Regions from separate parts of the Pseudarthrobacter sp. S3 genome, predicted to be linked through region 3. Evidence: riboswitches for the same ligand, from Rfam matches in the RefSeq annotation. Region 3 holds a riboswitch; each other region holds the start of a gene.
What was found. A riboswitch is a leader RNA that binds a small molecule or an ion and turns the genes downstream of it on or off. The one in region 3 is predicted to bind thiamine pyrophosphate.

Region 1: it holds a riboswitch for thiamine pyrophosphate, as region 3 does, so the genes downstream of both, thiD (bifunctional hydroxymethylpyrimidine kinase/phosphomethylpyrimidine kinase) here and ACQCSV_RS18865 (ECF transporter S component) in region 3, are expected to answer to the same signal.
Region 2: it holds a riboswitch for thiamine pyrophosphate, as region 3 does, so the genes downstream of both, thiO (glycine oxidase ThiO) here and ACQCSV_RS18865 (ECF transporter S component) in region 3, are expected to answer to the same signal.
Region 4: it holds a riboswitch for thiamine pyrophosphate, as region 3 does, so the genes downstream of both, thiC (phosphomethylpyrimidine synthase ThiC) here and ACQCSV_RS18865 (ECF transporter S component) in region 3, are expected to answer to the same signal.

What each region holds. Positions count from the first base shown of each region.
Region 1 covers NZ_CP189583.1:2,522,287-2,530,059, forward strand. The annotation lists gene obgE (GTPase ObgE) at 1-1,182, opposite strand, end outside; gene rpmA (50S ribosomal protein L27) at 1,298-1,561, opposite strand; gene rplU (50S ribosomal protein L21) at 1,623-1,931, opposite strand; gene thiD (bifunctional hydroxymethylpyrimidine kinase/phosphomethylpyrimidine kinase) at 2,204-3,802, opposite strand; TPP riboswitch at 3,785-3,882, opposite strand; gene ACQCSV_RS12120 (Rne/Rng family ribonuclease) at 3,984-7,331, opposite strand.
Region 2 covers NZ_CP189583.1:2,952,652-2,960,424, reverse strand. The annotation lists gene ACQCSV_RS14135 (DEAD/DEAH box helicase) at 1-387, opposite strand, end outside; gene ACQCSV_RS14130 (RNB domain-containing ribonuclease) at 680-2,200, opposite strand; gene thiE (thiamine phosphate synthase) at 2,265-3,041, opposite strand; TPP riboswitch at 3,069-3,188, shown strand; gene thiO (glycine oxidase ThiO) at 3,181-4,536, shown strand; gene thiS (sulfur carrier protein ThiS) at 4,533-4,769, shown strand; gene ACQCSV_RS14110 (thiazole synthase) at 4,774-5,589, shown strand; gene ACQCSV_RS14105 (4a-hydroxytetrahydrobiopterin dehydratase) at 5,662-5,988, shown strand; gene ACQCSV_RS14100 (hypothetical protein) at 6,043-6,345, opposite strand; gene ACQCSV_RS14095 (DUF3107 domain-containing protein) at 6,400-6,624, opposite strand; gene ACQCSV_RS14090 (TetR/AcrR family transcriptional regulator) at 6,676-7,371, opposite strand; gene moeB (molybdopterin-synthase adenylyltransferase MoeB) at 7,456-7,773, shown strand, end outside.
Region 3 covers NZ_CP189583.1:3,910,345-3,918,117, forward strand. The annotation lists gene ACQCSV_RS18845 (glutamate--cysteine ligase) at 1-456, opposite strand, end outside; gene ACQCSV_RS18850 (UDP-N-acetylglucosamine 1-carboxyvinyltransferase) at 521-2,044, opposite strand; gene ACQCSV_RS18855 (energy-coupling factor transporter transmembrane component T family protein) at 2,179-2,973, opposite strand; gene ACQCSV_RS18860 (ABC transporter ATP-binding protein) at 2,970-4,610, opposite strand; gene ACQCSV_RS18865 (ECF transporter S component) at 4,610-5,260, opposite strand; TPP riboswitch at 5,325-5,466, opposite strand; gene ACQCSV_RS18870 (heme-degrading domain-containing protein) at 5,523-6,065, shown strand; gene ACQCSV_RS18875 (DUF4235 domain-containing protein) at 6,107-6,370, shown strand; gene mnhG (monovalent cation/H(+) antiporter subunit G) at 6,488-6,910, opposite strand; gene ACQCSV_RS18885 (monovalent cation/H+ antiporter complex subunit F) at 6,900-7,178, opposite strand; gene ACQCSV_RS18890 (Na+/H+ antiporter subunit E) at 7,175-7,720, opposite strand; gene ACQCSV_RS18895 (Na+/H+ antiporter subunit D) at 7,717-7,773, opposite strand, start outside.
Region 4 covers NZ_CP189583.1:2,605,776-2,613,548, forward strand. The annotation lists gene trmD (tRNA (guanosine(37)-N1)-methyltransferase TrmD) at 14-871, opposite strand; gene rimM (ribosome maturation factor RimM) at 872-1,417, opposite strand; gene ACQCSV_RS12525 (RNA-binding protein) at 1,529-1,771, opposite strand; gene rpsP (30S ribosomal protein S16) at 1,773-2,189, opposite strand; gene ACQCSV_RS12535 (hypothetical protein) at 2,402-2,839, opposite strand; gene ACQCSV_RS12540 (VOC family protein) at 2,953-3,828, opposite strand; TPP riboswitch at 3,983-4,090, shown strand; gene thiC (phosphomethylpyrimidine synthase ThiC) at 4,085-5,902, shown strand; gene ACQCSV_RS12550 (alpha/beta hydrolase) at 5,907-6,641, opposite strand; gene ffh (signal recognition particle protein) at 6,745-7,773, opposite strand, start outside.

The sequences.
Region 1 (7,773 bases), 1.4 Mb from region 3:
CCAGCGGACGGGCTTGTCGCCCAGTACGCGGAAGAGCGGCTCGAGGTTCTTTTCCTCGCGGCGGATCTTGAAACCGGATTCGTTGACAGCCCGGGGCCGCAGAATGGGCGGCTGGACCTTGGGCGGGGCGGCCGCGAGAGCGGCACGGGCGGCCTGGACGATTTCCGCCATGGCGAAGCCCAGCTGGCGGAGACCCTCGTGGCTGGTAGCCGAGATCTCGAAGACCCGGTAGCCGCGTGACTCGAGTTCCGGGCGGACAAATTCAGCCATGTCCTTGCCGTCCGGAAGGTCTACCTTGTTCAAGGCGACCAGGCGCGGGCGGTGGTTCAGCGGAACCACTTCGCCGTCGGCACCCGCGAAGCTCATGTCTACGGAGTACTTTTCCAGCTCGGCCTCGATGATGGCGAGATCCGCCAACGGGTCACGGTCCGATTCAAGCGTGCCGCAGTCCAGTACGTGTACCAAGGCGGCGCAGCGCTCCACGTGGCGCAGGAAGTGGTGGCCAAGACCCTTGCCTTCGCTGGCGCCCTCGATGAGGCCCGGGACGTCGGCAATGGTGAAGCGGACGTCACCGGACTGGACAACACCCAGGTTCGGGATCAGGGTGGTAAAGGGGTAATCAGCGATCTTGGGCCGCGCGGCAGACATGGCCGCGATCAGGCTTGATTTGCCGGCAGAGGGGAAACCCACCAGTGCGATGTCCGCGATGGACTTCAGTTCCAGGACTATGTCACGGGTGTCACCCTCGATGCCCAGCAGGGCGAAGCCTGGGGCACGGCGCTTCTGCGAGGACAGTGAGGCATTGCCAAGGCCGCCCAGACCACCGGCAGCCGCCACGTATTCGGCGCCTTCGCCGACGAGGTCCGCCAGGACGGTGCCGTCCTTGGCCTTGACCACGGTGCCGTCCGGTACGGGCAAGATGAGGGTTTCCCCGCTCTTGCCGCCGCGCCAATCACCCATGCCGGGGCCACCGTTGGTGGCGTGGCGGTGCGGGGCGTGGTGGTAGTCCAGCAGCGTGGTGGTCTGGTGATCAACGCGCAGGATGACGTCACCGCCATCGCCGCCGTTGCCGCCGTCGGGACCGCCCAGGGGCTTGAACTTCTCCCGGTGAACAGAGACACAGCCGTGGCCGCCGGTACCGCCGGATACGTGCAGTACTACCCGGTCTACAAAGCTCGCCACGTGGATCTCCTCAGTGCTGTTTCCGGACGCCCAAGGGCGCCAAGATGATTGTAATGCGGTTAAAAGAATAGTGGAGCGGACCAAATGGCCCGCTCCACCGTTTCAGAACTATTTGTTACTCTGCAGCTGCAGCAGCAACGATGTTGACAACGCGGCGACCGCGGCGTGTGCCGAACTGGACGGCTCCCGGTGCCAGTGCGAACAGTGTGTCGTCGCCGCCACGGCCAACGCCAGCGCCCGGGTGGAAGTGGGTGCCACGCTGGCGGACAATGATCTCGCCTGCGGAAACTACCTGACCACCGAAGCGCTTGACGCCGAGGTACTGGGCGTTGGAGTCACGACCGTTGCGAGTGGAACTCGCGCCTTTTTTATGTGCCATTTGAAATGCCTGCCTTTAAATTCTGGGGAATCTGCTGAAGAACCTGAACAGTAACGAAGAGTTACTTGATACCCGTGATCTTGACCTTGGTCAATTCCTGACGGTGACCCTGGCGCTTCTTGTAACCGGTCTTGTTCTTGAACTTCTGGATGACGATCTTCGGACCACGGAGGTCTTCGAGGATCTCAGCCGTAACCGTTACCTTGGCCAGGTCCGCAGCAGCAGAGGTGACTTTGTCACCGTCTACCAGGAGCAGTGCGGGCAACTCAAAAGTGCTGCCGGCTCCACCGGGGACGCGGTTCAGGGTAACGAAGTCTCCAACGGAAACCTTCTCTTGGCGGCCGCCTGCGCGGACAATCGCGTACACCACTTGGGAACTCACTTCTCTCGACGTTTATTACTAAATTTGCGTGCTGAACCCGATTCAATAATCGGCCGGGTTCTCGCTGTGCCTCAACGCCGTGGGGTCGTAACCCAAGTGTTGGCGTAAGCACCGAAGATCTAGAATACGCTAATTTTGCCTTCGGCCGCAAATGAGGCTGGTTACGGTCGGTTGTCTGTGCTAGGACCCATAAGCAGGTACTGCACTGACAATCCGAAACCGTGCCTGACTATCGTACAGGCCACGCGGGCCCTTGACTGTCAGGAATGAATTCGCGGCGCGTCGAAGAATTCCACTTCGAACCGGCACGACTGCCTGAACGCCACGAGCATCGCCGCACGTTCATCCGCGGAAGCGCTCCGGCCGGCCTCGTCAGCCAAGGCGATGGCGTCGCGGGTGGCCTGCGCGAAGTCCTCGTCAGCGTAGGCCCGCAGCCAGTCGGCATAGGGGTGTTCCTTCGGTGCACCGGCGGCCAGGAACTCCGCGTGGAGGGTCTGTCCCACCTCGGCGTACAACCAGAAGCACGGCAGCACCGCAGCGACGAGGACCGCGTAGCTGCCGGAGGCCGAGGCTGCCAGCAGGTGGTCCACGTAGGACTTGGTGACTGGGCCAAGGGCGGAGTCCACCGTCCTGGTGCTCAGCCACGTGCGGTGCAGCTCGGATTCGACCTCAAGGCATTGCCGGGCAGACTTTGCCCAGAACGTCTGCGCGGCTTCCGTGGGCGCCAGCGCACTGGCCCGGGCCAGGACCCGCGAATAGCCGTTCAGGTAGATGGCGTCCTGCGCAAGGTAGTAGCCGAACTCTTCCTCAGCCAACGTGCCGCCCGCCAGGTCGCGGATGAAATCCAGCCCGTAGATGGCCGCAAGATCCGGCGCCGACGCCCGCTGGAGCGTCTGGGCGAATTCGCCGGCTGCCGGAACCTGTTTCATGTGGTGGAAGTGGTTGATGGGGCCGTGGCCACCGCCCACCTCCAGCTGATCAGCGGCCTGCAGTGCGCCGACCAGCCAAGGCTTCACTTGCCGTAGCGCGGATTCCCAGTTCCCCAGCCTGGCCTGGGCCGTAGCCATAGCCGACGACAACGAGCAGCCGGTGCCGTGGCTGTTGCGGGTTGGGATCCTGTCACCGCTCACTTCCACTACCTCCTGGGCGAGCAGCCCGGCGGCGTTGACCAGGGCATCCGGGCACGCACCGCCGTCGAGATGGCCGCCCTTGACCAGGACCGTGGCACCGGCCGCGGCGGACAACCGCTGCCCCTGTCCGAGCGCATCAGGCCAGTCCCGCGCCTGCGGCTCCCCCACCAGGATGGCCAATTCGGCCAGGTTGGGGGTGATCAGGTCAGCGAGCGGGAGCAGCTCCCGCAGAGCTGCCTCGGCAGACTCCTGCAGCAGCCGGTCACCGCTCGTGGCCACCATCACCGGATCGAGAACGACGACGGCGGGACGCGCCTTTTCCAGCCAGTCCCGGACCACGCCAATCACCGCAGCATCGCCGAGCATGCCGATCTTGACCGCATCGATGGTGATGTCGTCGCTGATGGCGTCCAGCTGCTGGCCCAGGAAGGATGCCGGCGGCACGTGAACCGCCTGCACCCCCTGGGTGTTCTGGACTGTCAGTGCAGTGATGGCCGCCATGCCGTAGCCGCCAAGAGCCGCAATGCTTTTGAGGTCGGCCTGGACGCCCGCGCCGCCTGACGGGTCCGATCCGGCAATGGACAGCACCCGCGGGACGTCACGCAGCACCTGGACGTTGCCAGACCGGCCTGGCGCAGGCCGGACCTCACCCTGGTTTGCTGAGATATCCGGCAGAACCGCCGCGGGCGTTGCAGGAGGAAGGACAGAACTTGAAGCCAAAGGAGACATCCCTTCGCCGGTGCTAGCCGGACAGGTTCAACGGGTGTGGATCTCAGCCGGCTCTCTGCGCGGCACCCCGTGTCAGTCACCAGCCTAGCGTCCCTCGGGATTTAACGCAGGACGCCCGGACGCAGCCTGTGATTCACAGACACGTCCGGGCGCCGTTGTAGAGGCTTGCCCTGCTGCTTCGTTAGAGCTCCGAGGCCGGAACCCCAACACCGAGGATGATAGGCGCGTTGATGGCCGCAGGCTTCTCAGCCACCTTGACGGACTCCGGGGCCTTGGCGGCGTGGGAGTGTCCAGCGGCAGCCGCCGGACCGGCTTCGTGATGCTCCACAGACGTGGCGTTGGCTGCGCCCTGGGCACGGCTGGCGCTCCGGTTCCGCCGGGGACGGCGGGCGAGGGGCGCCTCGGTGTGGTCGGAGTAATCCTCCTCCGCCACTGCCGGCTGGTGCTGACGGGCAGGTTCGCCCGGTTGGCTTGCAGCTGCCTGGACTGCGGACGGCTCGTTTTCCACGACAGGGGCTGGCTCGCCAAGGTGGGCGAAGGCCTCCGCGAGGCGGTCAAGCGTCAGGGCCGGTGCGTGCGGCTGGTCCTCGTGATGGGCCACGAACGGCAGCACCACCTGCTCGCCGCCGAACGTCAGCACAGCGGCCGGACGGCCATTGGAGTCCATCTCGGGCCGCGAAGCCGGCACTGGTGCAGCCGGAGCTTGTCCCGCCGCAGCTGATGCGCGAGCCACTTCGTCGTCGTGCACGTGCGCAGCGTGGGCTGCGGCCGCAATGTTCGCAAGCGCGGCCCGCGTGGCCTCGGCCTTGGCGTGGCGCTCGGCGTCACTGGGTTCCGGGTGGACCGTGTGGATCTGCACCGGCGCTGCCGGTGCCGTTTCCAGTTGCTGGCCGCCACGTCCGCGGCGGCGCTTCCGGTCAGTGCGGCCACCCGGCTGGCTGTCCGAGCGCTGGCTGTCCGGGCGCTGGCTGTCGGTGCGCATGGTGTCAGCGCGCATGCTGTCACCATGCTGATCGTTGATGCGCGGTTCCTGCCGGCTGTCCACCCGCTGCACGTGGTGCACATGGTGCTCAGCGGCTACGGTATTGGCGCGGCGGTGCTCTACGGGGTCGTCGTGGGTGACGATTCCGCGGCCTGCACAGGATTCGCACTGCTCCCCGAAGACTTCCAGGAGTCCGGTACCCATGCGCTTTCGCGTCATCTGCACGAGGCCCAGCGACGTCACTTCTGCAACCTGGTGCTTGGTCCGGTCACGGCCCAGGCACTCCACCATGCGGCGAAGAACCAGGTCCCGGTTGGATTCCAGGACCATGTCTATGAAGTCGATGACGATGATGCCGCCGATGTCCCGTAGCCGGAGCTGCCGGACCACTTCTTCAGCTGCCTCGAGGTTGTTCTTGGTGACGGTTTCTTCGAGGTTGCCACCGCTGCCGGTGAACTTGCCGGTGTTGACGTCCACTACGGTCATGGCTTCGGTGCGGTCAATGACCAGCGAGCCGCCCGAAGGCAGGAAGACCTTACGTTCCAGGGCCTTGTGGATCTGCTCGTCGATCCGCCACGCGGCGAAGATATCCTGGTCCTTGGTCCACTTTTCCAGGCGGCCCACGAGGTCCGGGGCAACGTACGTGACGTAGGCCTCGATGGTGTCCCAGGCCTCTTCACCCGAGACAATAAGCTTGGAGAAGTCCTCGTTGAAGACGTCACGGACCACCTTGATGGTGAGGTCCGGTTCGCCGTAGAGGAGCTCGGGCGCGAGGATCTTGGTCGACGTGGACTGGCTTTCGATGCCCTCCCACTGCGCGCGCAGCCTGTTGATGTCGTGCGTGAGCTCCTCTTCCGAGGCGCCTTCGGCAGCGGTGCGAACAATTACCCCGGCGTGCTCGGGGAGGCGGTCCTTGAGGATGCGCTTGAGCCGGTTGCGCTCGACGTCGGGCAGTTTGCGGGAGATGCCGGTCATGGAGCCGCCGGGCACGTAGACGAGGTAGCGGCCGGGCAGCGAGATCTGGCTGGTCAGGCGTGCACCCTTGTGGCCCACGGGATCCTTGGTGACCTGGACCAGGACGGTGTCGCCGGACTTGAGCGCGTTTTCGATCCGGCGCTGCTTGCCTTCGAGGTTAACGGCTTCCCAGTTCACTTCACCGGCATAAAGGACGGCGTTGCGGCCGCGTCCGATGTCAACAAACGCCGCTTCCATGGACGGCAGCACATTCTGCACCTTGCCGAGGTAGACGTTGCCGATCAGGGAGTCCTGCTGGGTCTTGGAGACAAAGTGCTCGGCCAGCACACCGTCTTCGAGGACGCCGATCTGGATTCTGTCGTCGCGCTGGCGGACAATCATCTGCCGGTCCACTGATTCGCGGCGGGCCAGGAACTCGGCCTCGGTGATGACGGTGCGGCGGCGGCCGGTATCACGGGATTCGCGGCGGCGCTGCTTCTTGGCTTCGAGGCGGGTGGAACCCTTGACGGATGTGACGCGGTTGTTGACCGGCGCTTCCGTGGCTGCACGCGGCGCACGGACGCGGGTCACCGTGTTGGGCGGGTCGTCGCCTTCTCCGCCGGTCAGTTCCAGATCCTGGTCGCCACGGCGGCGACGGCGACGGCGACGGGAGGTCACGCCTTCGTCGGCCTGCCCGGCGGATTCCTCATCAGCTTCTTCGGCTGCGCCGTCTTCACCTTCGTTGTCACTGTCAGCATCACTTTCGCCGGTACGGCTGCGTCCCCGCCGGCCACGGCTGCGGCGCCTGCGGCGGCCGCTGGCGTCGTCCGTTTCACCGTCTTCGGCCTCGTCCTCTTCCGGCTCTTCAGCCACGGCGGCAGCCGGTGCCGGACGGACCGCGCTGCTGAGGTCAGGGGCTTGGAAAAGCACCGACGTGGTTGACGCCGGCTCAAGGAACAGTGAACTGAACGGGCCGGCAGACTCGGCAGCACCCGGTTCTCCAGCCTGCGCGGCGGCAGCGTCGACGGCGGCCGCCTTGACGGGCGCGGCGGCGGCGGTTGCTGCGGGCGCGGCAGCTTCCGCAGCTGCGGCTCCCGCTGCGTCCGGGGCCGGAATTACTGCTGCTTCGGCGGCTGCCTGCTCCGCGGGAGCTGTCAGGTCTACGGCCGTGGGGGCGACGTCGGGGGCCGACGTTTTGCGCGTGGCAACGCGGCGTCGGCGGACGGGCTTGGTCTCCGTTGCAGCCTCTGGGGCTGCAACCTCCGAGGCTGCGGCTTCGGCGGCGGGTTCGACCACAGCAGGCTCTACGCCCGTCTCGGCAACAACGGCGTCAGCTGTCTCCAGAACCTCAGCAGCGAACGCCGGCAACGGTTCGGCGGTGTCCACCTTCTTACGTGCGCGGGTCCGGCGAACCGGCACCTTGGGCTCCGGCGCGGCGTCCGTCGCAGGCTCAGCCTCGACGGCGTCAGTTACGGGCCCTTCCTCCGCAGCCTTCGGCACTGCCTTCCGGCGCGTCCGGGCGACCTTCTTGGGCGCTTCGGTAACTTCGGCAACGGCTTCATCATTAACGGCTGGTGCTTGTTCGTTTTGCATATGTGGCAACACTCCTGCCCCTGACGCACCGCCACATCCGGCACCCGTTGGGGCACATATTGTCAAAACCCGCGGGCGTTGACAGAAGTCAAGTGGATACTCCCAGGTTCGCACCGGCAGAGGGGTGCGGCAGCCCGTGGGAGCCGTCGGCTGTGTCCTGAAACCCGTTGTTCTACACGCCACAACCAGGTGCCGACCAATGGAATTGCGGGAAGCCGGATCAGAGAATCCGAAGCCTGCCCTGCTCATCATTGGCGGTCTTGAAACAAGCCACCGGACCGGAGTCCGCATGTGGGTCGGCCTCCAGCCATCTTCATTCTCTCACACCCGGGCTGAAGGCGGCGGAAGCAAGGGCGACGGAAGCAAGGGCGACGGATCCGTAGGTGATGGCCCCGGTTGAATGCTCCTTCCAGCCGCCGGCGTTACAATCGGGGCAAGGAGC
Region 2 (7,773 bases), 960 kb from region 3:
GACGGCCAGTTCGCGGGTGGGCACGATGACCAGGGCCTGCGGTGCGCCGGGAACTGCGAGCTTGTCATAGCCGGCGTCGTCCGGACCCACAACGCGCTGCAGGGCGGGGATGCCGAAGCCGAGGGTCTTGCCGGTGCCGGTCTTGGCCTGACCGATGATGTCGTGGCCCGAAAGCGCCACGGGCAGTGTCATGGCCTGGATGGGGAAGGGGTGGGTGATCCCGGCGTCGGCCAGGGATTCCACGATGTCGGCGCGGACGTTGAAGTCAGCGAAGGATTTTTCCTCAATCTCGTGCGGCTTCTCGTCCGAGATGATGGTTTCTTCGGGTTCGATCGTCTCGATGCCGGAGTCGTCAGTCAGGATCTGGTGGGTATGCAATTCACTCACAGGGGAGTTTCCTTATTCATTTGGGCATTGGCGCTGCCTGCTCAACGGGCCGGCCAACATGGCCGTTCCGGAGCACGCTCTGGCGCGCAAGCAAATCCAGTGGAAGCCGATCGCGGGCTATCAAAATGCTGGCACTGGTGACCAACGGGTGCATCTCAAGATCGCGTAGGGGCGGGCTTGTTGAATTCAAAATCAAGGAAATCAACGACCGGGCATCCATATCTACTTCTTCAGTCTAGCCGCAAGGACCGGGAATCCCGGCTTTGGGCCGATCAGGCCGGGCACTGATGGTTCAGGCCAGCAGCTCAAAGTGGACCTCTCGCGCGGCAATATCGGAGGAGATCAGGCGGACCCGCACCTTTGTGCCCGATTGCAGGTCGCCGGCGCAGCGTGCCGTCACGGCGGGTTCGGCGATCTGGATGATCCCCGAGGGGCCGTTCCCGTTTTTCGCAGCCCCGTTTTTCGCAGCGCCGTTCCTGGCTCCGTTGCCGTTTTTCCCGTTACCGTTTCCGTTGTCCTTTTGTGGCTTGGAGCCGGAAATCACGATCGCTTCGAATTCCTGGCCCACATGGTTGACCAACAGCGCGGCCTCCACCGTGTCCAGCGCCATGCGCTCCATCCGCGATGCCAACTGGTCGGATCCGGCCATGATCTCCGGCAGGGACGGCAGGGCTTCCCGCGCCCAGTCCGGTACCGGCTTGCCGTTGCTCAAGGCTTCGCAGATTACCAGGACAAAGCGGTCGATAAGGCGCCGGAGCGGTGCTGTGGTGTGGGCATAGGCGGCGCCGATGGCGGACTGGACGGCGTCGTCCGGGACGGTGCCGTCAAACGCCGTGTAGCTGGCGCCGCGGAACAGCATGCCGGCGGAGTGCAGGATGGCCAGTTGCCGGGGCACTGTCGGATCAAGGCTGCGGAGGTATTCGCCGTAGCTGATTTTGCCGTCCCACGGCTTGCCCAAGGCCTCGGTCTGGAGGCGGAAGTGGCGCAGTGAGCGCTCGTCCGGCGCCGGCATGGTGCGCAGGATGCCAACTTTTCCCGCCAACATGAGGTTCGCCGCCGACATTCCGGTCATCAGGGAAATCTGGGCGTTCCAGTCCTCCACCGGAAGCTGCGGTGCCGCGGCAATCCGGTAGCCGCCGTCGGGCAGTTGCACGATTTCCTGCTCAGGCATGTTCAGGCTGGCGCCGCCACGCTGCCGCTCCAGTTCAACCCGTTTGAGCCCCACTTCCTTCAGGAGCTGCAGCACGGGAGCGGGCGTCCCGGCGTCGAGTTCGGCCTGGACTCCCTTGTAGCTCAGCTTGGCCCTGCTGCGGATGGTGGCCCTGCGGATACTCACCGTGGAGACCTGTGCGGTGTTGTCCAGCCCGAACTCCCACACGTAGGCGGAACAAAGCTGCCCGGCCAGGAGGCTGCCGGCTCCTTCGCTGATGACCTCAGGGTGCAGCGGGATCCGGCCGTCCGGGGCGTAGAACGTTTGGCCGCGGCGCCGGGTCTCTGCATCCAGCACGCCGCCGGGGCGGACAAAGGACGGCACATCAGCGATGGCATAGAGCACGCGGTAGCCAGCGTCCGCGCGCTCGATGAACAGCGCCTGGTCCAGGTCAGTGGAGGACGCCGGATCGATGGTGAGGAAGTCCACCTCTGTCAGGTCAGCGCCCGGCAACTCGTGTGCGGCCACCGCCGCTTCCGCGTCCCGGACCGCCTCCGCCGGGTAGGTTCCGGGAAGTTCCAGCTCGGTCCGCAGGGCGCTCAGTGCCGCCGCGAGCTCGTTGGTCTGCTCGTGGACATTGGGGGCCAACCGATGATGTGACACGAAAATCAGGTTAGCCCGATTTGCATGGATCGTGCACGCCCACGGTCCGCCACGCGGGGAATTGTCAGGATGCGCCTGCGTCCAGGGCCGCCACGAGTGCTGCAGCCGCCGCTGCGGGATCGGGGGCCTCGGTGATGGCACGCACCACCACAATCCTGCCGGCACCGGCCTCCACTACCTGCTCCACGTTGCCAAGATCGATGCCTCCGATGGCAAACCAGGGCAAGGTGGCCTGGGCGCCGCCGGCAGCGCGGACTGCTTCGGCAGCGTACCGCACCAGCTCAAGGCCGACGCCGGCCCGGCCGGGCTTGGTGGGAGTGGCCCAGACCGGTCCGACGCAGAAGTAGTCCAGGCCGCGTTCGGACGTCAGCCCGCCGGACAGCCGGATGGCGCCTTCGATCTGTTCGGCGGTGTGCGTGGACAGCCCGACCGCTGTGGGTGCCCCAAGCAGGGCGCGGGCGGAAGCGACCGGCAGGTCTTTTTGCCCGATGTGGAAGACGGGGGCGCCGGACAGCATAGCGACATCTGCACGGTCATTGACGGCCCATAACTTTGCGTGGCGTTCGGCCGCGGCCTGAAGCACGGCCAGCAGCTCCAGCTCCTCCGCCGCCTCGATCGCCTTGTCGCGGAGCTGGATGATGTCGACGCCGCCGGCAAAAGCCGCGTCCACAAACTCGCCAAAGTCGCCGCGGTCACGGCGTGAGTCGGTGCAGAGGTACAGCCGGGCGCTGTGCGGGAGGCCCGGGCCTATGCCGCCGGTGGGATCTGTTGAGATCGAGGATTCGGGTGTGGAAGAGCTGGCTGAGGGCGTGCCTGCAGCGGCGAAGGATTGCGAGTTCATGGAAACCAGCCTAATTCCCCTAAACTGGGCAGGTACTGCGGGAGCCCGTTGCAGCCGTCACAAAGCGGCCGGGCTGAGAGGGCGTCAGAGCCGACCGCTTGACCTGATCCGGCTAGTACCGGCGTAGGGAAGGAACCATATGCCCCCCGCAATAAGCAGCCCGCCTGAGACTGCATCATTCCGACCGGACCCGGTGCTGCTCGCCGACGTGGCGGTCATCGGCGGTGGAGTCATCGGCCACGCCATAGCCTGGGAGGCCCGGCGGTCCGGCCGTTCCGTTGTGCTGATCGATGACGCGCCCGGGAGAGGCGCCAGCTGGGCAGCCGCCGGCATGCTGGCACCTGTAAGCGAACTCCACTATCAGGAGGGAGACCTCCTGGAGCTGATGCTTGCATCCTCCGGCCTGTGGCCCGGTTTCGCGGCAGACCTCGCCCTGGCAGGGGCTGGCGAGACCGGATACCTGACGACGCCGACCCTCGCCATCGGCGCGGACGCCGCGGACCGCAGGGCGCTGATGGACCTCCGGGCCGTACAGCAGGCCAGCGGCCTGGTGGTGGAACCCCTGACTGTCCGTGAGGCCAGGTCCAGGGAATCCCTGCTCAGCCCGGCCATCTCCTGTGCCCTGGACATCCCCGCAGACCATCAGGTGGATCCACGGAAGCTGGTGGCGTGCCTCCAGGAAGTCCTGGCCGTCCACGAACCGGGAGCAGAAACCGCCGTGGCCGGTGCCCGCGGGGGATTCGCCGTTGACCAGCGGGCCGCTGCCGTTCTTTGGGAGGACGGACGCATCTGCGGCGTGGCGCTCGCTGACGGCGGAACTGTCCACGCCGGGGAGACGATTGTGGCCAACGGATTGGCGGCGGGGTCGCTGGAAGGCCTGCCTGCTGGGCTGCACCTGCCCCTGCGACCCGTCTACGGTGACATCCTGCGCCTTGCTGTTCCGGAGCACCTGCGTCCGCTCCTCACCTCGACAGTCCGCGGAATAGTCCATGGTGTGCCGGTCTACATCGTTCCCAGAGGGGACGGCACGGTGGTGATCGGGGCGACGCAACGGGAGGACGCGCTCGCCGGGACAGGCGATGGTGCTGTCTCGGCCGGCGGCGTCTACCAGTTGCTGCGTGACGCCCAGGTCCTGGTGCCGGCCGTCTCGGAGCTTGAACTCCTGGAATGCACGGCACGGGCAAGGCCGGCGACCCCGGACAACGCGCCGCTCCTGGGCCGCGTACCGGTTTCCGCACCAGGAACGGGAAACCAGGAGAGCATGGAGAACATTGCCGGGCTGATTATTGCCACCGGGTTCTTCCGTCACGGAGTGCTCCTTGCTCCGGCGGCGGCAGCGATCTGCCGGGAATTGCTCGACGGCCGGACGGATCCTCGTTGGTGGGCGCTCAACCCGGCGCGCTTTTCAAGACAGCACCGCACAACCGGCACACAGTCCCCACCCAAGGACATCAGCAACATGAAGGACCTCGACCCTCAGAAGGAATCAGCATGAACATCACCCTCAACGGCTCGCGCCATTCCGTGGCGGACGACGCCTCCATCACCACCCTTATCAGTCAGATCACAGGCCGCCCCCTCGCAGCCAACGGTCAGGCGACAGACGGGCAGAAACTCGGCGTCGCCGTCGCCCATAACTCCGAAGTAGTACCCCGCAGCCAGTGGTTCGTCACGGCGCTCGCCGAAGGTGACGACGTCGAACTGGTCACAGCAGTCCAGGGAGGCTGACACCATGACAGTAACTAGCAACATCAGCTCACAGAACCTGCCCGAAGCCGCTGACAGGCTGATGATCGACGGCTTCGAGCTCGGCTCCCGCCTCATCATGGGCACCGGGGGAGCCCCGAGCCTCGACGGGTTGGGCGCTGCCCTGCTGGCGTCCGGAACCGAACTGACCACCGTGGCCATGAGGCGCTATTCGCCAGCCGAATCGGGGTCCCTTTTCCAGCTCCTGGTGGACCACGGGATCCGGATCCTGCCCAACACTGCAGGCTGCTTCACCGCCCGGGACGCGGTTATGACGGCGGAACTCGCCCGCGAAGCGCTGGAAACCGACTGGCTCAAGCTGGAAGTCATCGCCGATGAACAGACCCTGCTGCCGGACGCCGTGGAGCTGGTGGACGCCACGGAACAGCTTGTAAACCGCGGCTTCAAAGTGTTTGCCTACACCAACGATGACCCGGTCCTGGCCCTGCGGCTGGAAAACCTGGGTGCTACCGCGGTTATGCCGCTCGGAGCGCCCATCGGCACCGGCCTGGGAATCCTGAATCCACACAACATCGAACTGATCGTCTCGCGCGCCTCGGTGCCCGTGGTGCTGGACGCAGGCATCGGCACGGCATCCGACGCCGCACTGGCCATGGAACTTGGCTGTGACGCCGTGCTGCTGGCGACCGCGGTCACGCGTGCGCAGAACCCGGCACTCATGGGGGAGGCCTTCAAACACGCCGTCATCGCCGGTAGGCTGGCGAAAGCGGCCGGCAGGATTCCGCGCCGCGAGCACGCTTTGGCGTCATCGGCCATGGAAGGCCGGGCAGAGTTTCTCTAGGCCTTCTCCTCCAGGCCGGGCGCCGTCGGCAAAGGCCGCGGCGGGCTCACCAGACGAGCCAAGGAGGCCGCCATGGCCGGCAAGCATGACACACTCACACGCGAGCGGGTCGAGGCCGTCCTCGCCGCGCTGCCTGGCTGGCAGTACCGGCAGGGCGGGCTCGTTGCTGTCTATAAGACGCCGACGGCGGCCGCTGCACTCGAGCTGATTGCCGCCGTCGGACGCCTGGCCGAAGACCAGAACCACCACCCGGACCTTGACTGGCGCTACAACAAGGTCCATCTCCGCTATACGTCCCACGACGCCGGCGGCGAGGCCACTGAACGGGATGCCACTGCGGCGGCGGCCGTGAGTGCTGCTGCCGCCCGGCTCGGTGCTACTGCCCAGCCGGTGGCTTAAAGGACGGTGACCACCACCCTGCTGGGTGGTGGTCACCGTTCTATAAGAAATTGCCTACAATTTGAGCGCCTGCGTCAGCCGCTGAGTATCGTGGCCTTCGCGGATCCGCCCGAGGTAGATGACCGTCCCGATGGCAGCGACGGTGCCCAGCGCCATGGGCAGGACCCAGGGAATCCACGTCAGGCCCGGCTGGTAGCCGAATCCTGCCGCGATAAATATGATCCAGCTGACCGCACCCACCGCAACGGCAACCCCTGCGGGCAACCCCGTCCCATACCGGGTGTGGCGCTTGTCATTGGCCCAGACAATAAAACCTGCGGCCGCTGCGACCAGGACAACGATGGTCAGCGAAAGCATCTAATCTCCTCGGAAAGCAGCGGCCAACCGCCAAGGCGGCCAGCTGCGGATCTGCTAGAACTGGCCGAAACCGACCTTGCGGGCCTCTTCGGCGCCGATTTCCACGTAGCCCAGGGCGTTGCCGGGAATGATGATGATGCGGCCCTTGTCGTCCTTGAGGCGGAGTTCGGTGCCTTTGGTGATGGCTTCTTCAACAACCGTGGCTACAGTGTCTGCATCCTGAGCCGATTCCAGGACGATTTCGCGGCCAATGTTCTGAATGCCGATCTTAATTTCCAACAGGGGGCCTCCCAGCCAATCAAAGTTTCTTTGGGTTCTCTTATTTGTAGTCTAGGACTCTTTGGGGAAGCGAGAGATTCCGCGCCAAGCTAAACGGTAAATGAGGTCGCTGGCCACATCGAGGTCCAGGTTCCCATCCGTTTCAAGCCAATACCGTGCGCTGACCTGGGCCATTCCGGCCAGGCCGCGCCCCAGGAGCTGTGCTTCCAGGTGCGGCAGTTTGGTGTCCTCGGCGATCACGCGGGCCACAGCATCCGCGAACGTCTTGTTGAATGTCTCGAGGCGTGAACTGACATCGGGATCGTTGATGAGGTCCGATTCGAAGACCAGGCGGTGCGCTTGGTCATCGCTGGCGATGAAGCGGTAGTAAGCACGCATCACGGCCTGCACGCGTTCGTCGTTGTCATCGGTGGAACTCAGGGCCCCGAGCATCAGATCCGTCAGCGACGCGAGATGGCTGTCCAGCAGTGCAAGATACAGCTCGCGTTTGGACGGGAAGTGCTGGTAGAGCACCGGTTTGCTGACATGCGCCGTCTCGGCGATCTCATCCATGGCCGCGCCGTGGTAGCCGTTGGCGACAAAAACCTCCTGGGCCGCCGCGAGAAGCTGTGCCCGGCGCTCATCCCGGGGAAGCCGGGCGGACCGCTGGCCGGCGGTCCGTTGAGGTGCGGCCGGTTCGGGGGCGGCCGGTTCGGGGGCGGCCGGTTCGCCGCCGGACGCCCGGTCAGCCCGTGCTTCATGGACCACAGTTGCCCTACTTTCGCTTGCCGTTACCTACACAATACTGCGCGGTAATATGACCTGGCGGCATCTCGGGGCATACATTGGGGTATGGCTTCGACTTTGACCGCAAATGATTCCCCTGTCTCGTTTAAACCGCTCGTGGAGCCCGCCGGTGAACTGACGCCGGCCGAGGTGGAACGCTACTCGCGGCACCTCATCATTCCCGAAATCGGAGCGGTGGGGCAGCGGCGGCTGAAGAACGCCAAGGTGCTGGTCATTGGTGCCGGGGGGCTGGGTTCGCCGGCGCTGCTCTACCTGGCGGCGGCGGGTGTGGGAACCCTGGGAATCGTCGACGACGACCACGTTGACCTGAGCAACCTCCAGCGCCAGGTGATCCACGGTGTGGCCGACGTTGGACGGCCCAAG
Region 3 (7,773 bases):
GTCCTTGGACTCGATGAAAGTGTGAACGTGGAAACCGCAGGTCAGCTGCTCCTGCGCAGTCAGGCCGAAGCGTTCCAGCATCCGGGCATAGCGGGGGTCCGGGGTGGTGTGGCTGGCCAGGCCAAACGGAGAGGTGGCCAGCGCGGCCACCCTTGCCCCGTTTTTGGCCGCCGCCTGGTCCGCCAGCAGCCGGCCGGCCCGGATCTGCGGCAGCAGTTCTGCGTACTCGAGGCAGGGCCGGGTTTGGGTCTCGATCTGCTCAAGCTTCAGCTCGGCAGTCAGGCCTGTCCCGTCGTCGTGCGCGGTTTGGTCCGTACCTGCCATCACATAGTGGCGCTCCGGGGCGTCGTCGGCAGCCATCCGGCGGCCGGACAGCATCGCATCTGCCAGGGCAAGCGGCTCCCCCGTGTCCGGATCAACGATCAGGAGCTCTTCCTCGACGCCGAATGTGCGCATGCTTATATTGTGCGGCAACGGGCAAGGCCGTGGCAGTCCTGGAGTCGGCGGATTCTGCCGAGCGTCAGTCCTGGAAGTACTCCACCTTGGCGCCGATGGTGTTGAGCCGTTCCGCCAGGTCCTCGTAGCCTCGCTCGATCACGTAGATGTTCCGCAGCTCCGACACTCCCCGTGCCGCGAGCATTGCCAGCAGCAGGCAGGCGGCGGGGCGGAGTGCCGGCGGGCAGCCCACCTCGGCGGCCCGCCACTTCGTAGGGCCATTGACGTAGATCCGGTGCGGGTCCAGCAGCTGCACCTGGGCGCCGAGCCGGTTGAGTTCGGTGAGATAGATGGCCCGGTTCTCGTAGACCCAGTCATGGATCATGGTCTGGCCATGGGCGTTGGCGGCAATGACCGCGAAGAACGGCAAGTTGTCGATGTTCAGGCCGGGGAACGGCATCGGGTGGATCTTGTCCTCCGGAGCCCGCAACTCGGACGGTTTGGTAGTCACATCCACCAGCCGGGTGCGGCCGTTGCGCGCCACGTACTCACCGGAAATCTCCAGCTGCTGGCCCATCTGCTCCAGCGTGGCCAGTTCGATCTCCATGAACTCGATGGGGACGCGACGGATGGTCACCTCTGAGTTGGTGACGATGCCGGCGGTGATGAGGCTCATGGCCTCGATGGGATCCTCGGACGGGAAATATTCAATGTCGACGTCGATGAGCGGCTGCCCGGTGATCTTCAGGGTGGTGGTGCCCACGCCGTCGATCTTCACCCCCAGCATCTCGAGGTAGAAGCAGAGGTCCTGGACCATGTAGTTGGGGCTGGCGTTGCGGATGACGGTGGTGCCGCGGCGGTGCGCCGCTGCCATGATTGCGTTCTCGGTGACGGTGTCTCCGCGCTCCGTCAGCACAAAGGAGCGGTCATGGGTGTCCGCCGGCGGAGCCTGGACGGCGTAGAAACCGGCCGTGGCTTCCACTGAGAGCCCGAACTGGCGCAGCGCCTGCATATGCGGTTCAACGGTGCGCGTGCCCAGATCGCACCCGCCCGCATACGGCAAGCGGTATTCCGCGGATTCGTCCAGGAGCGGACCCAGGAGCATGATCACGCTGCGTGTGCGCCGCGCGGCGTCCACATCCATGGCGTCAAGGTCCAGGACGGCCGGGCGGCGGAGCTGGAGGTCTGTGTCGTTGAGCCACGTGCATTCGACACCGATGCTGGTCAGAACCTCGACGATTCGGTTCACCTCTTCAATCCGGGCGAGGCGGCGCAGGACGGTGGTGCCGCGGTTGATCAGGCTGGCGCACAGCAGCGCAACACCGGCGTTTTTGCTGCTGTTCACATCCACCGCCCCGGACAGGGTGCGGCCGCCCTCAATCCGCAGGTGCGTCATCTGTGGTTTGCCCACTTTGACGATGCTGCGGTCCAGAATTCCTTCGAGCCGCTGGATCATCTTCAGGCTCAGGTTCTGCTTGCCCTGCTCCATCCGGGCGACGGCGCTTTGGCTGGTTCCCAGCGCGCCCGCGAGCTGGCCCTGGGTCCAGCCTTTCTCGGTCCGGGCGTCCCTGAGTGTGGCGGCGATATGCTCGGCGGTTTTCTGAATCATATACAAGAAATATCACAAATGAGCTAATGCCAGAGTATTTGGCTCTCAAGTCACGGCGCGGCGGCAGAAATACCCGCCCCATGCGATATTCGATACACCGCACACTGCAGGCAGGACGCCCCCGCAGGATCGAGCTAACGCCAGACGAAGTTCCAGGTCCCCATCGCGGCCGCGGCAACCACGGCCGCCGCCGCGATCAGCACTCCTCCCGCCAGCACCCAGGCGTCCAGCGCCGAATAGGTGGATTCCCGGGCCCACGTCCGCTGCCCGGTGCCAAAACCGCGCGCTTCCATGGTGACGGCCAGACGGGATGCGCGGCGGATGGCCTGGACCAGGAGCCCAAAGCTCTGCCCGAGGGTAGCCCGCAGCCGTTGCAGCAGGGTGCCCTGCGAGCCCACCCCGCGGGCCCGCCGCGCCATGCCGATGGTCTGCCACTCCTCGGCCAAAAGTCCCACCAGGCGCATCGCGGCCAGCGTGCCGAGGACAAACCGGTGCGGCAACCGGGCTCGCTGTGCCAGCGCATCCGCGAGGTCAGTGGGGTCTGTGCACGTCATAAGGAGGATCGCCGGCAGTGCTATCGCGAGGCCGCGCAGCATGAAGCCAATTCCCAGCTGCAGGGAGCCTTCGCTGATGGACCAGATCCCGACGTCGAGCAGTACAGCGCCGCTATCGGCCGCGACGATCGCTGTGCTCCAGCCGCCCAGGGCTGCCGCGATGATGAGCGGCCAGCCGCGCTGCCACAACAGGCGCAGGGTAAGGCCAGCCAGCGGTAAGAGCGCCAGTTCCGCCGCAATCGCCACCGAGGCGGACACCCAGTCGATGGAGAGCGCCAGCACCAGCGTGATGAGGAAAACGACGGCGAACTTGGCCAACGGGTTGGCGCGCGTCAGCGGTGCCTGGTTGCCGCGGAGAGTCAGGGCATCCCTCATGCCGCACCCGCTTCCTGGCGGGCGCCGCCGCGTGAGGCCGGGCCAAGCCGCAGTTCGGCCCCGCCCAGGACGGCGCTGAATTCCTGGTCGTGGGTCACGGAAACTACGGAGGTCCCGGCGTCCAGCAGTTCGGAAAGGAACGATGCGAGCTCGGCCCAGGTGTTGGCGTCCTGGCCGAACGTCGGCTCGTCCAGCACCAGCACACGCGGGTGGGCCGCCAGGACGGTGGCCACCGACAGGCGCCGCTTTTCGCCGCCGGACAGTGTGTACGGATTGGCTTCCACCAGGTGCGTCAGGCGCAGCCGTTCCAGCAGCTCTTCGACCCGCTCCTCGCCATGGCCCAGATGCCGCGGACCGAACATCAGTTCGTCCAGCACCCGGCCGGTAACGAACTGGTGCTCGGGCTCCTGGAACACGGTTCCGATGCGGGAAATCAGTTGGTGGGCTTTCCATTTGAACGGATCGATCCCGGCGCCCGCGGAAAGCTCGACGGCGGCAGCCACCTTCCCGGCCACCGGCGCCAGCAATCCGGCGAGCGTCAGCGCAAACGTTGACTTCCCGGCGCCGTTGGGCCCCGTGATGGTGAGTGCGTGGCCGGAACGGACCTGGGCTGTGATGCCCTGCTGCACCGGCACCGGTGGGATGGTCCGGAAGCCGCGGCGCCGCGGACGCTCACGGGAGACTGCCAGGTCCGCGGCGGCCAGCAGCAGCTCACCGGAGCCTGCGGACGCGCGGCTCCGGGTTGCCGGAACATACCCCGGCACCCAGACGCCCGCACCGATCAGCATGTCCCGTGCGTCCGCGAGCACCTGATCCGGCGGCCCGTCCAGGAGGACAGCGGATGTAGCGGCCAAACTTCCTGCGGAGCCCGCAGCGGAGCCCGGCTGGAGCACCACAATCCGGTCAACCAGGTCCTTCCAGACGGACACGCGGTGTTCCACCACAACGAGTGTGGCGCCGGTTTTGTCCAGGCAGCGGCCCACAGCGTCCCGGACTTCCAGCACGCCGGCGGGATCCAGGTTCGCGGTGGGCTCATCCAGCAGGATCAGCCCGGGCCGCATCGCGAGGATCCCGGCCAGCGCCAGACGCTGTTTCTGTCCGCCGGACAGAGCCGACGTCGGGTGGTCCAGCGGGAGCCCGGCGGCACCTGGCCCGCCGTCGGCGTCCACACCAGTGCCATTGGCGTTCAAAACAGCGCCGGCCCCGGTACTTCGCAGCCCGACGTCGTCGAGCGCTTCATGGACGCGCCGCCAGATCTCGTCCCGTGGAACGGCGAGGTTCTCGGCGCCGAAGGCGACGTCGTCACCCAGGCGCGACAGAACTACCTGCGTTTCGGGGTCTTGCTGCATCAGGCCTGAGCGGCCGCGCTGCCCGCGGGGAACCACCCCGTCGATCAGCAGCGAACCGGTTTCGTCGGCGTCGTCTCCTTCATCCCCCAGCACCCCCGCGAGCGCGTGCAGCAGCGTTGACTTGCCCGCGCCCGACGGGCCCAGCAGCAGCACCCGCTCGCCGGGAGCGATGTCGAGGTCGAGCCCATGGACGGCGGGGGCGGAACGGCCGGCATGCCGCCAGCCCCAGCCACGGGCGGATACCGTGGCGGGGCGCACTCCGGAAGCGCCGGCGTCGGAAGCGGTCATCAGTTGAAGGCGGGCTCCGACGCTGCCTTCCGGGACGCGAACGAGCTCAGCACACCGGTCTTGGCCAGGCCGCGCGTGGCGATCCAGGACAGCGCGCCCGCAATCACCGCGCCGGAGATGGTGCAGAACACGATGTAGGCGAGCTTGTCGCCCGGCTCGTAGGCGATATTCCAGCCCCACGGCAGAAACGAGTCGTTGAGGCCGCAGAACAGCCCCGCCCCGGCACCGGCAAGTAGAGCGGCGATGAGGTTGTATTTCTGGTGCAGGGAGGATTTGAACCGGAAGTTGCCGTACACCAGCAGGAAGAACACCAGTTCGGCGCCCAGGCCCTGGAGGAGTCCGGAGATCAGCACCGTGGCGCCGTACTGCGAGCCCATGATGAGTTCGCCGGTGGCGGCCACAGTTTCGCAGAAGAGCGCCGCGCCGGGTTTGCGGATGATGAGCATGCCCAGCACTGCCGGGATCATCCAGCCGCCGGCGATCAGGCCGGTCAGCGGGGGGTAAACGGCATTCATCGGTGCGGAAACGATGCCGGCGGCTTGGGACCACGCCCAGAAGATCACGCCGCCGGTGATGGCGATGAGCGCCGCCACCACGATGTCCACAACACGCCAGGTATTGCCGGTCTTTTTGAATGCTGCAGTTGTCATATTGTCCTCCTGAGGAACAGGAGGGGAAAGTGCCCCGGTAAGCGGCGCTGCCGCCGTTGCCGGACCCTTCGAGAACTCGACTCCCTTGCGCCGGTACTAACCGGATCAGGTTCGAGGGTCTGCGGCTGTCCGCACTCTCAGCGCCGGCCTGCGGGTCCCTGGCAATGCCAGTGATGTCCGACGGCGGCGCTCCCCTGTCGTAATAAATCTGCCCTGATGGGCGTGCTCCAGTTTACACCGCGGGCGGGGTAGATTGTGGGCCATGACTGCCAACAACCCGACTGTGACTGCGTTCAATCCCGATGCGACGGTGCCCCAGCCGGCGGGGCTGCTGGAGGCCCTGATCGCCCGCATCGAGGGCGAGGTCAGCGAGCTGCAGTTTCCCCATTTCACCAGGGATGATTCCCTCAACCTGGGGCTGCTGCTGGTGGAGCTCGGCAAATCGCGCCAGCTGCCTATCGCGATCGACATCACGAAGGGTGACCAGGTCCTTTTCCATGTTGCCCTGGACGGGGCCACCCCCGACAACGAGCACTGGATCCGGGCGAAGCAGCGCACCGCCGCCAGGTATGAGATCCCGTCGTTGCTGGTGGGCCTCCGCGGCCGGCTGCACGGCGGCCGGATCGAGGACCACGGCTGGTACGACGAAACCGTCTACGCGGCCCACGGCGGCTGCTTCCCGGTCTACGTCACCGGCGTGGGTGCCGTAGCCACGGTGACGGTCTCGGGCCTGCCCCAACAGCAGGACCATGATCTCGTGGTGGAGGCCCTGCGGGAGATTCTGGAGTCGATGCGGCCGGGTTAGGCTAAAGGCAGTCCCGGATCCGCTCACAAGGAGTTCAACGAATGAACCTGTTCATCAAGCTGCTCGGCACTGCAATCAGCCTCGGCGCCGGATTCGTCGGCACCAAGATGGTCAATACCGTGTGGGAAAAGTCCACGGGCCGGAAGCCTCCCACCGGCAAGGATGAAGACACCCCCACGAGCCTCCGCTCGGCGCTGACGTTCGCGCTTATTTCGGCCTCGGTCAGCACCATCATCCAGGTGCTGGCCAACCGCGGCACACAGCGGGCCATTACCCGCTTCGCCAAGTCCCAGGACATCGTCTAAGCGCACCACCAACCCATGAGTTTTTGTCCAGCTAAAGGCCTCCAACCGGCACTGACGCCGTGTTATCTGGACAAAAACTCGCGCGCGGGGCGGAACACTAGCATCGACGAATGAGGCTCAGCCCCGCCGGCCGCCGTCGTCCGCTTCATCCCGGGAGGAGTCATCCCGGGCGGATTGTGCCGCCTTCTGAACCACGGCGTCGAGTTCATCGGAGCTGAGCAGCTCGCGGTGCAGGTGCTTGGTGCGGTACCCGGCGCGGCCCACCATGTGGGCAGAAACCGGCACGGTCAGCAGCTGGAAAATCCAGGCCACGAGCAGCGCGGGCCACACCCACCAGGTGCGCATCTGCAGGCCGATGGCCGCAAGGAGCAGGAACAGCCCCAGCACCTGGGGCTTGGTGGCCGCGTGCATGCGGCTGAGCAGGTCCGGAAAGCGGAGCAGTCCGACGGCGGCGGCGAGGGACATGAGGGCACCCACCAGCAGGAACACCGCCGACACGGTATCGATGACGTTATCAACCACGCCGGCCTCAGGATTCATTGGCTTGCTCCCGACGGTCGGCCACAAAGCGCGCAACTGTCACTGACCCGATGAAGCCGACAATGGACAGCGCCACCAGCAGCATCAGGTTGTTCAGGTGCCGGTTGACGGCCATATCGATACACAGGGCCGCGCCGAGGATCGCAAGCAGGACGTCGGAGGCCAGCACCCTGTCCAGCAGCGACGGGCCGCGGGAGATCCTGATGATGGCTCCCGCCGCTGCCAGCGAAAGAATGACTGCCGTAACAGCCAGAACGGTCTGCATCATGCTGCGGCCTCCTGCCGGATTGCTTCGAGTTCTTCGCGGGAACCCATGATCCTGATCAGGTCCGCCTCGATCGAGCGGACTTCCCTGCGCAGGTTCGCGACCTCTTCCGGGCTGCTGACGTTGAGCCCGTGGAGGTACAAGGTGGACGTTGACCGGTCCACTTCCACCACCAGGGAGCCCGGGATCAGGGAGATCACATGCCCGGTGGCGGTGACCATGAGGTCCTGGTGGCTCCGCAACGGCACTGCGACGACGGAGCTGATGACCCGGGGGCCGCGGACAGCCGCCAAGTACATGACCTCAACGCTCGCTGCCGCCACCCTGCCCAGGAAACGCAGGGCAAATGGCACGGCGTGAAGAATGTTGAAGCGGCCGCTGACTTCTACCGGCGGCAGGTAGAACATCCGGGCCACGAGCACGGCCAGCAACGCGCCGAACAGCAGGTTGCCGGGGCTGAGGTCCTGCCACAGGGCGCCCCAGACGATCACCAGCCATACCAGCAGGGGCAGTTCCTGGCGCAGGGAAATCCGCCGGCGGCTCATTTGCCTCCTCCGTCTTTCAGGGCCATCGGGGGAACCTGCGTGTCCTCGCCCAG
Region 4 (7,773 bases), 1.3 Mb from region 3:
CTGCCGCGCCGGTTCAGGCTGACGGGTCGGTTCCGGCGTCGTGGTTGGTCCCGGCCTGCCGCCGCGCCCGGAGGTGACCGTCGACGACGTCGTACCCGAGGTCGCCAAAAGCCGTCCGGTCCGCACGTGGCAGCTTCCCGGCGTCGAACGTTTCCAGCAGGTCCGGGCGGCGTTTCGCCGTCCGCCGGTACTGCTCGTGGCGGCGCCACTGAGCGATCTTCCCGTGGTTGCCGCTCAGCAGAACGGCAGGGACCTCCCTGCCCCGCCAACTGGAGGGCTTGGTGTATACGGGGTATTCCAGCAGCCCGTCCGAATGTGACTCTTCCACCAACGAATCAGGGTTGCCCACCACGCCCGGCAGCAGCCTGCCGATGGCTTCGACCATCGCCAGAACGGCCACTTCGCCGCCGTTCAGGACATAGTCGCCAAGGCTCATGGGGCGAACTCTGAAGTACTCTTCCGCCCACTCGGTGACACGCTCGTCGATGCCCTCATAGCGACCGCAGGCGAAAACCAGCTGGTCCTCTTCGGCGAGCTCATACGCCAGGGCCTGGCTGAAGCGCTCCCCAGCCGGCGAAGGGACGATCAGTACCGGCCTGGCGGGCTTTCCCCCCGCGGCCTCGGCGCCTGCTTCGGCTTGACCGGCGCCGGCGACAGCAGCCAACGCCTGCGCCCACGGCTCGGGCTTCATCACCATGCCGGCACCGCCGCCGTACGGAGTGTCGTCCACTGAACGGTGCTTGTCCGTGGTGAAATCACGCAAATCATGGACTCGCAGGTCCAGCAGGCCGTCCTGGCGGGCCTTGCCGATGAGCGAGAGTTCCAGGGGCGCCAGGTACTCCGGGAAGATACTGACGACGTCAATTCTCATCTACGCGTTTTCCTCCGGGGCGCCGGTAGCGGCTTCACCGTCGTTGACCTCAAAGAGTCCGTCCGGCGGAGTCAGCAGGACGAAACCGCCGACCACATTGACCTCGGGAACGATCTGCTCCACGAACGGGACCAGGATTTCCTTGCCGTCCGGTGTTTCAACCACGAGCAGGTCCTGGACAGGCAACGTGTGCAGGGCGGCGACCTTGCCGACTACCCGCGAACCCACGCGGGCTTCGAGCCCCACGAGCTCGTGCTCGTACCAGCCTTCGTCGTCGTCCTCGTCCAGCTCTTCGGTTTCGATGAAGAGCTTGGCGCCACGCAGGGTCTCTGCCTGGTTGCGGGTTTCGATTCCCTCGAACGCGAGCAGCAGGATGTCCTTATTCCACCGCGCACTCTCAACAATGAGGGGGCCGGCGGATGCAGGCTCCACCACAAACTCCGTACCGGGAACGAACCGGTCCCCGGGAGCGTCGGTCAGCACCTGGACCGTCACTTCGCCGCGAATTCCATGCGGTTTTCCGATTCGTGCCACCTGAAGCTGCATCTGTTCCTCTGTCTGTGATCGTGCCCGGATTAGGCGATGTGGTGAAAGCACTCCGGCCCCTCCACCGTTGCTGGTGGAAGGGCCGGAGCAAAAACTGATGTTGCTGAGCGCTTAACGGCGGCGGTCGGTATCGACGACGTCGACCCTGACCGGTTCGCCGTCTGCCAGTGCTGCCACAACGGTGCGCAATGCCCGTGCGGTACGGCCCTGGCGGCCGATCACCCGTCCCAGGTCATCCTGATGAACACGAACCTCGAGGGTGTCCCCGCGGCGGTTGTTCTTCGAGCTGACCTTGACATCGTCAGGCGAATCAACGATTCCCCGGACAAGGTGTTCGAGCGCTTCTGCCAGCAATCTACTCAGCCTCGGTGGTCTCTGCTTCGGCCGGGGCCTCGGCTGCGTCAGACTGCTTTGACTTCTTGGTGATGGCTTCCGGGATAATCACGGAACCCTTCTCCGGGGCAACAAAGGCAACCTTCGGAGCTTTGGTCTTCAGGGTGCCTTCCTGGCCCGGGAGGCCCTTGAACTTCTGCCAGTCACCGGTGATCTTGAGGATCGCGGCAACCTGCTCGGACGGCTGCGCGCCGACGCCGAGCCAGTACTGGGCACGGTCCGTGTCAACCTCGATGTATGAGGGCTCTTCGGTGGGGTGGTACTTGCCGATCTCTTCGATGGCACGGCCGTCACGCTTGGAGCGTGCGTCCATGACGACGATGCGGTAGTACGGTGCGCGCATCTTGCCAAAGCGCTTAAGGCGAATCTTTACGGCCACTTTTGTGGTCACTCCTGTTTCAGAAAAGGGGTAAACCGACGTTCTGCACCCGTGGGGCGGGCCATACTTGAGGGTTCAAAGGACAGGATCCGGACGCGGAGAGAGGGGCCACGCAGATCGAGTACCTGTTTATTGTGCCAGATCAGCGGCCGGATTTCGACTTGACACGTCGGGATGGGGCAGCCGGTCGGACCCGGCGGGCCACGGCCGGCCTACGACGACCAGACGTAGACACCGGTGCGCGCGGCGTCATCGATCGAGTTCGCCAGCTCGGCGACCTTCTTGACGTACGTCCGGGCCTCGGCCACGCCGAAGGGCATGTCATCCTGGGCGGCCCACTTTTCAGCGACGTCATCCAGGACATTACCCTCCCCCTCAGTCTCATAACTGAGCAGGTCGGCCAGCGCACGCACCATGGCCGGCGGAACCCCGAGAAGGGAATCACTCGCCACGTCCACCATGGCCAGTTCATAGTCCGCGCCGCCGGCGTGCACCGCAGCACCGGCAAGATCGCCGAGCTGCTCGATTTCGAAATCGCTGATTCCGGGAATCCGCAGACCCTCGCCCGCCGGGGAGCCGCCCGCATCCAGGACGACGGCCCGCTTCAGCGCGGCATCGTGAGTGGAAACAAAAATTTCAGTGAAGCCCATGGGAACAGCCCTTATTCCGTCGACGGTGCGGCCCGGAAGGGCTGCATCAGGTGCCGCCCCGTCCGTTCAGAATCAGCCTAGTACAAGGCAGGCCGCTCTTTTGGCATCCGCACTCAGCGGACGGCGACACGGATATTGTTGCGCCACGGGTCCTCGAAGCGAAGCACGGCGCCCGTGTGGTGCGAGGCTACACCGGCGACCATCAGGCGGTCGGCGAGCGCTCCGACGTCATCCCCGGAAGGGACCTCGATGAGCACTTCGCCCAGGCCCAGGGTGTCCCTGCGGGGACCGGCTCCGCGGCTGTTCCAGACGTTCATGGCCATGTGGTGGTGATACCCGCCCGCCGAGACAAACAGCGCCTGCCCGTGCCAGCCGGCGGTCTTTTCGAAGCCCAGCGTGCCCACGTAGAAATCGTGCGCTGACTGGACGTCGCCCACCTGGAGGTGGACGTGGCCCACGCCGGCTTCGCTAGCCCGCTGGCCGGCCACGGATTCCTGGGTCAGGTGCTGCTCGAGGTAGCGCTGCGGCGGCAGTGCCCGGCTGTCCATCACTACAGCCTTCCCATTCCAGGACCAGTTTTCGCGGGGTCTGTCCCAGTACAGTTCGATGCCGTTGCCTTCGGGGTCATTGAAGTAGAAGGCCTCGCTGACGAGGTGGTCGGCGCTGCCGGTGAAAGACCGGGGTTCGTATTGGGCCGCAGAGGCCACCGTGGCAGCCAGCGATGCCTGGTTGTCAAAGAGCAGCGCGGTGTGGAACAGCCCGGCCTCTCCCCTGCCAGGAAGGATCAGCGAAGGGGCGGCCGCGAGATGGACGAGCGGGCGTTGAAGGCGGCCAAGGTAGACGCCGCCGTCCTCTTCGGCCACAACCTCCAGGCCGAGTGCGCGCTGGTAATAGTCGGTCATCAGCTTCATGTCGCCCACCTTGAGCATGACGGTGCCCATGGAGAGGTCGGCGGGAAGGAGATCCCGGCTGGTGGCTTCTGCAGTCATTGAACGCTCCCGGTCCGTTGGCCTTCGGGGCGAAGGCGGCCATGCCACTAATTTACTTGAAGCTTCAATTTAATTCAAGTGGTTGGAGGGGCAGATTGCGACCCCGGTCCCGTGATTGCCGTCACCTGGCCGCCCTCGGCCTGTGGTAGTTTCGAGTTGACCACACGGGAGCCCTTGTAAGGGCTGAGATCGGGCTGACGCTGCCTGCGACCGTTGAACCTGTCCGGGTAATGCCGGCGAAGGAAGTGAGTATTCATTGAATACACAAGAAACACAGCTGATCCCTGCCCAAACTGACGCCGACCAGGATCAAACGTTCCAGCCTGAAACCCAGTCACTGAAGTCCCACTCACTGGCGTTCATCACTGATGACGCCACCGGAATCCGGGTTCCCGTGACCGAGATCGCACTGGAACCGTCGCCGAACGGCTCGGCGAACGGGCCTTTCCGGACCTACCGCACGGCCGGGCCGGGCAGCGATCCGGTGGTGGGCCTTAACCCGTTCCGCTCGGAGTGGATCACCGCCCGCGGCGACACCGAGCCCTACAGCGGACGGGAACGGAACCTGCTCGACGACGGCAAGTCGGCCGTGCGGCGCGGCGCAGCCTCTGCGGAGTGGAAGGGGGCACAGCCGGTGCCCCGCCGCGCCGTCGACGGCCGGAACGTCACCCAGATGCACTACGCACGGCAGGGTGTGGTGACCACGGAGATGCAGTTCGTTGCCCTTCGCGAGAACTGCGACGTGGAGCTTGTCCGAAGCGAAGTCGCTGCCGGCCGCGCCATCATCCCCAACAACATCAACCACCCGGAATCCGAACCGATGATTATCGGCAAGGCGTTCCTGGTCAAGATCAACGCAAATATCGGCAACTCCGCGGTGACCAGCTCCATTGCCGAGGAAGTGGACAAACTCCAGTGGGCCACCCAGTGGGGCGCCGATACGGTGATGGACCTCTCCACCGGCGATGACATCCACACCACGCGGGAATGGCTCATCCGCAACTCCCCCGTGCCCATCGGCACGGTGCCCATCTACCAGGCCTTGGAGAAGGTCAATGGCGAGGCCAACGCACTGACGTGGGAAATCTTCCGGGACACCGTCATTGAGCAGTGCGAGCAGGGCGTGGACTACATGACTATCCACGCCGGTGTGCTGCTGCGTTACGTGCCGCTGACGGCCAACCGCGTCACCGGCATCGTCTCAAGGGGCGGTGCGATCATGGCGGGCTGGTGCCTGGCCCACCACCAGGAAAACTTCCTCTACACGCACTTCGACGAGCTGTGCGAGATCTTCGCCAAGTACGACGTCGCGTTCTCCCTGGGCGACGGACTGCGCCCGGGAGCCACCGCGGACGCCAACGATGCCGCCCAGTTTGCGGAGCTGGACACGCTCGCGGAGCTTACGCAGCGGGCGTGGGAATTCGATGTGCAGGTCATGGTGGAGGGTCCCGGGCATGTCCCGTTCCACCTGGTGCGCGAGAACGTGGAACGCCAGCAGGAGCTCTGCAAGGGCGCCCCGTTCTACACACTGGGGCCGCTGGTCACGGACATTGCCCCGGGCTACGACCACATCACGTCCGCCATCGGCGCCACCGAAATCGCCCGGTACGGCACCGCCATGCTTTGTTACGTCACGCCCAAGGAGCACCTTGGCCTGCCGAACAAGGACGACGTGAAGACCGGGGTGATCACCTACAAGATCGCCGCCCATGCAGCCGACCTCGCCAAGGGCCACCCCGGCGCCCATGAACGGGACGACGCCCTGTCCAAGGCCCGGTTCGAGTTCCGCTGGCGCGACCAGTTCGCGCTGTCCCTGGACCCCGTCACGGCGGAGGCCTTCCATGACGAGACTCTGCCCGCCGAACCGGCCAAAACCGCACACTTCTGTTCCATGTGCGGCCCGAAGTTCTGCTCCATGAAGATCAGCCAGGACATCAGGGACGAATACGGTTCCGCAGATTCGCAGGCGGCCATCGCCGAGGCCTACAGCGGGATGCGCGAAAAGAGTGCGGAGTTCCTGGCCGCCGGCGGGAAGGTCTACCTCCCGGAGCTTCGGATTCCGGCCGGGAGCTGACGGCTCAGGAAGCCTGAACCGAGCGTGACCTGCCTACGGCGGCGATGAACGACCGGATGGCACGGTCACCTTCGACAGAGTCCTGGGGCCGGTGTCCTCCCGCAGCAATGCGGTGCAGGGCACCGGTTTCCTGCAGATATCCGGCGATCTCCTCGTAGAGCGGTTCCCAGCCGCCCGTCAGGACCATGGTGGGGACGCCCGGAACAATATGCAGCGGGGCCTCCCAGGACGGCGCCTGCAACCGGAGCCGGCGCGCCGACCGTTTTTCCTCCGGCGTGGCGGGCTCCTGCAGGTCTGCCGCGAACATTCTCCGCACGAACTCACGCTGGAAATCATCATCACTGAGTTGGTGCCGGGCATCGAACAGCGGTTGCATCAGCGCCCTGTGAGCAGACGTGGCCGGCTGTTCGGCGGTCAGAGACAAGCACGCCGGTTCAATCAGCGTCAGGGAAAACACCAGATCGGGGCGATCGACGGCGGCCATCATGGCCGCAATGGCACCCTCGGCGTGGGCCACAACATGGCCGCCGGCGGCACCGCGGCCGTCATCGGCCAGAGAGCTCAGGATGATGGCGGTGTCTTCGGCGAACGAGGACTCCAGGGGCTCAGCAACGGGGTCAAAGCCGTGCCGCCGCAGGAACAGGGCGTCGTACGTCAGCGCCATCCCGTGCTGACGCGTCCACGCCGCCGCACCGAAAGGTCCGGCGCCGTGCACGAACACTACCCGCTGTTTGAACATGACCCAACCCTATTCCACGGCGCCGACATCCCGATTGGGCAGCAGTATGTGTCGGCGTGAGTGCTCAACACAACACCTGCAGCTACCCGGCCCGGCGGGGTGGTTACTTGCCGAGGAACTTGTCGAATCCCTTGGGCAGGTTCAACTGCGAAGGGTCGAAGTCGCCACCCTGCTGGCCGAACGACGCCCCCGTGGGGAGAGCTTTCGCCGCGCCGGCCCGACGGGCTTCGGCGTCCTTGAGCTCCTGGGCAGCCTTGGCAGGGTTGCCTGAGCGGGCCTTCTTCTTCGGGGCGTTCTTGCCGCCCTTCCGCGCGCTGCCGGGGCCGCCCATGCCGGGCATCCCCGGCATTCCGGGCATACCGCCGCCCTGGGCCATCTTCTTCATCATCTTCTGGGCCTGGCCGAAGCGCTCCAGCAGGCCGTTGACCTCGGACACGTGCACGCCTGAACCGCGGGCGATGCGTGCCCGGCGGGAGCCGTTGATGATCTTCGGGGCGACTCGTTCGTGCGGCGTCATGGATCGCACGATCGCTTCGACCCGGTCAATCTCGCGCTCGTCAAAGTTCTCCAGCTGCTCGCGGATGTTCTGCGCACCGGGCATCATCATGAGCATCTTCTTCATGGAGCCCATGTTGCGGATCTGCTGCATCTGGGAGAGGAAGTCATCCAGGGTGAAGTCTTCCTGGTCGGCGAATTTCTTCGCCATCCGGGCGGCTTCGTCCTTGTCCCAGTTCTTCTCGGCCTGCTCAATCAGAGTGAGGACGTCACCCATGTCCAGGATGCGGGAGGCCATGCGGTCCGGGTGGAACAGCTCGAAGTCATCCACGCCTTCGCCGGTGGAGGCGAACATGACCGGCTTACCGGTGACCGACGCGACCGACAATGCGGCACCACCGCGGGCGTCGCCGTCGAGCTTTGACAGCACGATTCCGGTGAAGTTCACACCCTCGTCAAACGCGACAGCCGTGTTCACGGCGTCCTGTCCGATCATGGCGTCAATCACGAACAGCACTTCATTGGGGACGATGGCGCGGCGGATCTGGCTCGCCTGCTCCATCATCTCGGCGTCAACGCCAAGGCGCCCGGCGGTATCAACAATCACGACGTCGTGCAGCTTCTGGCGCGCTTCGTC